One region of the Thermanaeromonas toyohensis ToBE genome, then DNA from elsewhere that is predicted to be linked to it. Evidence: riboswitches for the same ligand, from Rfam matches in the RefSeq annotation. Region 1 holds a riboswitch; the other holds the start of a gene.
The links. A riboswitch is a leader RNA that binds a small molecule or an ion and turns the genes downstream of it on or off. The one in region 1 is predicted to bind cyclic di-GMP.

Region 1 (3,733 bases):
GGGCAAGGTTGCGGATATCTGAGGCCACCACGGCAAACCCTTTACCGTACTCTCCTGCCCTCGCCGCTTCTATAGCTCCGCTTACAGCCAGCATGTTGGTCTGGATACTTACGCTGGCAATTGTATCCACTATTTTATCTATCATCCGGGCGTTTCGCTCAAGTTGGTTGACCTTCTGTACGTTCTCAAGGTTAGTCGATGCCGCCCGTCTTATGCCTTCAATAAGCTCATTCACCCTTACTTTATTAGCAGCCAGCAGGTCATTAAGCTCCTGTGTTGCTACTTTAGACTCTTCTGCTTCCTTGGCAATTACCCCCATGGATCTTTCTATTTGTTTGATAGCACTAGAGGCTTCTTCGGAAGCCGAAGCCTGTTGCTCTGCCGACTTCGCTATTTGATTTAGAGCTGCGTTGATCTCTTCTGCTGAACGGCTGGCCTCTTCAATTGCTGAGGATAATTCTTCCGCTGCTGCTGCAAGAGACTCGGCTGATTTAACGATATCAGTTGAATGCTTAAGCGTATCAGCTAGATCTGCTAAATTATTGGTACTAGCACTTATCTCGGCCAGCGCATGGGCCTGCTGCTCAACCCCTTGTAAAGCTTGCTCAGTTGCGCTGGCTTGCTCTTCAGCAGTAGCTGCTATTTGCTCGCTTCCCTTTTGGAATTCAGCCACTGCCTTTTCTACTTCAGTAATTAGCTGTTCGATCCTAGTTGCACTCTCTACTACGTTGACTACGGAGCTAGCTATCTTCTTAAGCTCATCAGTTATAACTTTGCCCTTTTCTGTTTCACCTCTAGCTACCTCGGCTGCTTTATTAATAGCTTCCGCCACTATCCGTACATCTTCTTGCACGCTATCCACTATCTTCCGTATATCACTGGCTGCTTTCTCGGAAGTTTCTGCCAGGGTCCTTACTTCGTCGGCTACTACGGCAAAACCACGGCCGTGTTCCCCAGCCCGTGCGGCCTCAATCGCAGCATTTAGAGCCAAAAGGTTAGTTTGGTCAGCGATCCTTACGACAGTCCTAACAATCTCACCAATCTTGGCCGCTTCTTCTTCCAGCCTTGCCACCAGTCTGGCCGATTCTTCGCTTCTAGCAGCGCTATCGTCTACACCTTGGATCAGTTCTTCGATGTCTTGAGATGTGCGGTTTACTAAATCCCTTATGGCTTCACAACGGGACAGCGACTCCCGTGCCTGCTTTACAGAGATTTTCGCCGCCTCGCCAATAACCTGTATGGCAGCCAAAGACTGCTCGGTAGCACTGCTAGCCTCCTGAGCTCCGCTGGCTATTTGTTCCATAGCGCTGCGCAATTCTTCTACAGCACTTGAAGCCTGTTCAACTCCAGAAGAAAGTTGTTCTGTTGCACTAGCTATCCGCTCAGCTATCTGTTGCTGCTTGGCAAAGGTTCGAGCCTGCCTCCTGCGCGCTTCTATCTCTTTCTTATCTCCCTCCTTTACTAGTTCAGTCTTAGAAGTATCCCTATATACCCCTCGGCTGCCCGTAGGTAAAGGTTCTAATGTTTTGGTAGAGGTAATAGCCATAGGTGTTGCCTCCTTCTTAATTTTTGGTAGTTATGACTTATCTTGCTTTAAGTTAAATAAACTTAAATCTAAAATTAGGCTTAAAATAAGCTTAAAATAAAAGGGAGCACGTTTCTGCTCCCTCCTACCTCGATGCACCGGCAGCCTGGCAGCCTTAGCTTAGATCCCGCCTTAGGCCCATGACTTTGCGCCCCGCCCTTTCGAACGGTTTGCCCTTCTCGGTGCAGATAACGTACCTTTCCTGTAGCCTTCTAACTTACTCAGCCCTTATCTCTTATTTTATTTTGCTGTTATTTTATTCGACATTATGTCTAAAAATCCTCTTTTTAAGTTAAAATTATCCCTTGCATTGTTTGAAGATCAAGGAGAAATTTGTCGAAAAACCGCAGGTATTTTGGCCGCCCTGAATCCAAGCTCTTTTACCTCCAAGGTATAACATCTATTTCACCTTCCGCGTTAAGGCGAAGCCTTATTTTTCTTTCTTCCCTGGTGAAGGGATAGATTCGGACACCTATTTTTACAAAACTATTTTCATAGGCATGTTCGATAGTGACTACGCCTTTTTCCTGTACCGTGACTGTACTTTTGGCTCCGCCCCGGGTGCCCAGTTCCCTTACGTACACATCCTCTCCTGCCTTTATTTCCCCGCCTCTAAAGGCGCCATGGATTATAACCTTTTTTCCTGCTTCGATATAAGAATTGTCACAACCTATACGGCTTACAGTTACGCTTCCTGAGGCGATAATTTTGGAGTTAAGCACATAGCCCACAGTCACGTTGCCGTTTTCTGTTTTGTCCTGGATTTGAATATGGCCTAGCAATTCCATAGCCTCATTGTACAGTTCCTCTATCTCTTCGATGCTGACTATGGCAAGGGGTAGGCGTACTAACTTATACTCCATGTTATTTAAAAACCGGGTGAGGGGAGGATACTCAAAGGGGAGCTTCTTGACGTACTCTCTAAGGACCTGAATAGATGCTGGAATACCAGGATACTTCCGTTCAAGCAACAATTTGACTAAAGGGCCGATGGTGCTTCCTGTGTACTTCTCTTTAAGCTGGTTGAGGGCCAGAAATAGCTCTTCTATCTGAGATGATATCCTCTTTAGGAGGGGAAGACCGTTCCTTAGGAGAGCGAACTTCTCTCCAGCGATTATAGTTGAAGCGTGGACGTTGCCCTTGATCACTACAGAATCCTGGGCTTTGATACTGGCTCCAGAAACCGTGCCCTCTATGACGGCGCTTTCTCCCGCTTCGACCCGCATCCCCTCTAGTACATTACCCTTGACTATAATATCGCCTGCAAATATGATGTGACCAGAGGACTTATCGACGTCTTCATCGTGATGCAATACATTAATGATCTTTATCTCCATTCCTCTAGGTATATGGATGGCTACCGGCCTACCTGGTTTGGCAGCTACAACTTCTAATCCTTCCTTTGTTAATGTAGTGCCCTCCCCAGCTTTCAAGGCTACATCTTGGGGTTCGGGGGGAAGGATTATATTTCCTTTTAGATCCCGGCCAGGTTTTCCAGGTTGAGCAGGATGCTTGCGGGCGAGAACCTGGCCTGGTACGGCAGAAGTATAAACAAAACGCTGGAGCAAGTCTACTTTCTCTTCCGTAGAGCCCTCTATCTTTATTTTTTCCTCTAAACTGAAAAGGAGTTCAATTTTGGCATCTTGACCAGGTTCTGGAGGGGTACCTCTAGCTATAATTACTTCTTTCTCTTCTGGGTTGACAAACAGGCTCCTTATAGTTTCCCAATCGATACCATGTACGACACCTAGTTGTCTCAGTTTATCGGTTAATTCACCCAACGTTACCGGTGATAGAACTTCCTCAATAGGTATTCCTTCTAACCTTAAGATTCGGGCCGGAGGGGAATCTTTAAGAACATATCTGATACGGCGATAGGGTTTTAATTTTAATATCGCCACCATGTTATCCGGAGTTACTTCTAGAGACCAGCTCCCTTCACTCTCTTCTGTCAAGGTAGTAACCACCACATGGTCGTGGACAGTAACAGGGATGGGCTGGTTAATCTCGAGATATTCCCGCTCGTTTACTTGTAGTTTTACTCCCGGCCCCAGGACAACAACAGGATAAGGGCCGTCAGGGGGATGGTGTACTAGAAGCTTTCCCCCTTGCAAAGCCGCATATACCGAAAGATTATCATAATAAGTG
Region 2 (3,733 bases), 1.4 Mb from region 1:
AGATAATACTACAGGAGCCTTATATTTCTTAGCTAACTGGGCCAAGAGTTGGCAACGGGGTAGGCTCCCCGGGCGACTATAGAAAAAGGAATTATTGTTAAATTCTAGGGCCTTACGGTTAGCTGCTGCGGCCTGGGCGATAGCCTCCAGATCCAAGGGAAAATCCGGATTCCCTGGATGGACCAGAACATGTACGTGGGGATTGGCCAAGACAGCCAAAGCTGCACGGGTGTATTCTTCTTGGGAACGGCCATCAAAGCCTGTAGCTACATGAAAGCCAGCGAGCACTATATCGAGCTTTTCTAAAAGGTTTTCCGGTATATCCAAGTGGCCTTCTTCATCGATAATATTAGCCTCTACCCCCCTTAATATCTCTACTTCCCCTATTTTACGGGGTAACGAAATTAAATTGTGGAAATAATATTCATGGGGTCCTCCGGGCATAGCCAGGCCGTGATCGGTGATGGCTATCATTTTTAACCCCTTGGCCTGGGCTGCTTCCGCAAGCTCCTTAACTGTGCTATAAGCGTGGCCGCTGGCTATAGTGTGGGTATGAAGATCGGCCTCGCAATACATCTTTTTCCGCTCCTTTACTTTTAAATGCGATTTTCTATCTACAAGTATAGCGCAAAGACAATACCTTGTCCTTCTGTTTAACAAAAATTTAGCAAAGAGATTTTGCTTTAGAATAAATATTATCCTATGCTCCGGGTAATAATAATAGCGTCAGGGTCCATAAGGGCCGAGCCCAGGAGATGGCCGGGTCCGCAAGGGCTCGGCCATCTCCGGCCAAAGGTCGGTACCGGGTCAAAAAGGCTCGGTACCGGCTGGCGGGAAGATCAAGGATAAGTCCGTCAAGGCTTGCCCCTAGTCCGAAGGATTAGGGGCAGGTCGGCAAGGATGATCCTTGGTCGAGCTAAGACAATTTAAGGTGCCGCAGGCAACCTTTAAAGGCTAGAGGTCGAACAAGATCGAGAGACCTTGTTCGGCTTCTCAGGTACTTTAAATTGTCGAGCTAAGGTTAGCATAGGTTCCGTAAGGGTCTATACCCGCCGAAAGGCTGGTATGGGCTCTGTAGGGATGTGTGTTAGCCGGTGTTAAGGTCCTTATGGGCTCTTTAAAAGGAAGGCCGCAAGATCGCGGCCTTCTTTGCTTTTGTTTTGGCAAGGTAAAAAAACGCCCAGAGAAATCTCTGGGCTAAGCTTAAGGTTTATATAAAAAAGGAGGTCAGAGGACGCTTGTAGTAAAGGGCTAGCGGGCTGTTCATTGATATCATAACTCATTACTGTTAAGTTTCCGTGTTGTTACGTTTAAGATCAGATTAATTTTTTCCGGTCTTAAGACCTGCCGGCCCTTAAGGAACCCTGCAGTAAGGGAAAAAAAGGCCTCTACAACTTGAGGATCAAATTGGCTACCACTACATTCCTCTAGCTCCCGCAGGGCTGCGCTTAAGCCGCGGGCTTCTTGGTAAGGCCGCCGTGAGGTCATGGCGTCAAAGGCATCAGCCAGGGCTATTATCCTAGCTCCTAGGGGTATCTTCGTGCGGGATAGCCCATAATAACCCCTACCATCCCATCTTTCATGGTGGTAAAGGATTATTTCCTTAATAGGCTGCCAAGGAAAGGTATCCGGTAGAAGGTGGCACCCTTCCTCCGGGTGTTTATACATCTTTTCCCACTCCGCAGGGGTAAGCTGACCCTTCTTATGTAATATAGCCCGGGGAATTTTGAGTTTGCCGATATCGTGAAATAGAGCGCCTAAAAAAATCTTCTCCACTTCTTGGTACTCTAATCCAAGCTCCATGGCTACCTGGCGAGCAGTAACGGCTACATGCAGGCAATGGTAGTAAGTGAGGCGCGAATGTCTAAACAAATCCTCAAGCAATGCGCTAACGGCGTAGGCGTCCACTTAAGGACATCCTCTCTTAAATTCTTTTTAATAAAACAAAATAACCTTGCTTCAGAGCAAGGCTCGCCAGGGTCACTTATACCCCTTAAGAGCTGGCAGCCTGGCGATCATAGCCTCCCTTTAGAGGAGCTAACCCCTTAAAGGGAAAAGCCTTAGACCCATGGCTTTGTGCCCCTGCCTTTCGACAGGTTTACCCTGAAGCAGCTCTTATTTCGAGATTTTTTTTGTGGTGGTAAATTTGTTCGACGCCGTTAGCCAAAATCCTCCTTAATCTGGTAGATTCCCACTCTTTCCCACAAAAATATCCAGTTCTAGCTCCCGGGCTAAAAGATACAGATATTTTTTAGCGCAGCGGCGACAGAGGGTCTGCCCCCAAACCTGTATTAAATCCACCTCACAACCGCAAAAAGTGCAAGCCCGCTGGGGGAATCCCTTGCGGATATACCACTGTCCGTCCTCCCGGAGGAGAAACTCTACTTCTTCCCCCGCCCGGATCTCTAGTTGCTGCCTCATTTCAGTGGGTAAAGTAACCCTACCCTTCTCATCCACCACCCGACGGTAAACTATCTCCCGGGACCCTCCTAAAGTCCCCACTACCTTACCTTCTCGTAACTCCTTCACCCCCTTCCTCCCCTTCGGCTATAGGGAGTATAAAGTAAAAGGTACTACCTTGCCCTACTTGACTATGGACTCCTACCGTCCCACCATGGGATTCTACCATATGCTTTACAATAGATAACCCCAAGCCTGTACCCCCAAGTTCCCGGGAACGGGCCTTATCCACCCGGTAAAACCGTTCAAAGACCCGAGGCAAGCTTTCCTTCGGGATCCCTATGCCGGTATCCCGCACCTCCACCCGTATCTTAGATCCTTCCCGCTCTGCAGCTACAGTTACCGAACCACCCCTCGGAGTATATTTGATCCCGTTATCTAAAAGGTTAAGGAGAACCTGTTCTAGAAAGTTTTCCGGGAACTTCAAAAGGGGAAGGTCGGGAGGAAGTTCTACTTTAAGTTCCACTCCTTTGTCCTGTGCCAGGGGCCCTACCACCTCCAGGACCCGGCTTAAGGTTTCCTTTAGAGAGGCTCCCTTAACCACCTTTTCTGGTTTCTGGTGTTCAAGCCGGGAAAGGGTGAGGAGATCCTCTATTAACTGCTGCAAACGCTGGGCCTCACTATTTATGATGGTTAAAAAGCGGCGGCTTATCTTCTCATCCTCCAGGGCCCCTTCTAGCAAGGTCTCTACAAAACCCCGGATAGAAGTCAAGGGGGTTCTAAGCTCGTGGGATACATTGGCCACAAATTCAGTGCGCATCTGTTCCAAACGCCTCAGTTCCGTAATATCCCGGATGGAAAGAACTGCCCCTACTATCCTGCCCTGTTCAGTAGTTATGGGAGCACCGTGGACTTTAAATACCCGGGAAGAGGTTGGAAATAAACGAAGTTCAGCCTCCCGTGTCTCCCCTTTATCCAAAATATCCTTGGCGAGGCTATCCATCTCATGGTTACGGATCACCTCCAGAAGATACTTGCGCACCACCTCGTCCTCTCTTTTCTTAAGCATCTCTTCTGCTGCAGGGTTCACAAACATCACCCGGCCCACCTGGTCCACTGCCACTACGGCATCCGTAAGACTAGCTAATATAGCCTTAATTTTATTCCTTTCACCCGAAATCTCCCGGATGTTGTTACGGAGGCGGTCCACCATATCATTAAGGTGTTTGGCTAAAATCCCCAGCTCATCATCCCTCTCTACCTCGATGCGCTGTTCTAGGTCACCAGCAGCTATCTTGCGGGTTATAGGGAGCATAGCCTCTAGAGGGGATAA

Region 2: another riboswitch for cyclic di-GMP. It lies ahead of B9A14_RS00070 (HD-GYP domain-containing protein); the one in region 1 lies ahead of B9A14_RS10050 (methyl-accepting chemotaxis protein).

What each region holds. Positions count from the first base shown of each region.
Region 1 covers NZ_LT838272.1:1,941,702-1,945,434, forward strand. Annotated here, with positions in the region: gene B9A14_RS10050 (methyl-accepting chemotaxis protein) at 1-1,546, opposite strand, end outside; cyclic di-GMP riboswitch class I at 1,683-1,770, opposite strand; gene B9A14_RS10055 (FapA family protein) at 1,966-3,733, opposite strand, start outside.
Region 2 covers NZ_LT838272.1:13,394-17,126, reverse strand. Annotated here, with positions in the region: gene B9A14_RS00075 (phosphatase) at 1-576, opposite strand, end outside; gene B9A14_RS00070 (HD-GYP domain-containing protein) at 1,273-1,908, opposite strand; cyclic di-GMP riboswitch class I at 2,000-2,113, opposite strand; gene B9A14_RS00065 (AbrB/MazE/SpoVT family DNA-binding domain-containing protein) at 2,176-2,529, opposite strand; gene pnpS (two-component system histidine kinase PnpS) at 2,507-3,733, opposite strand, start outside.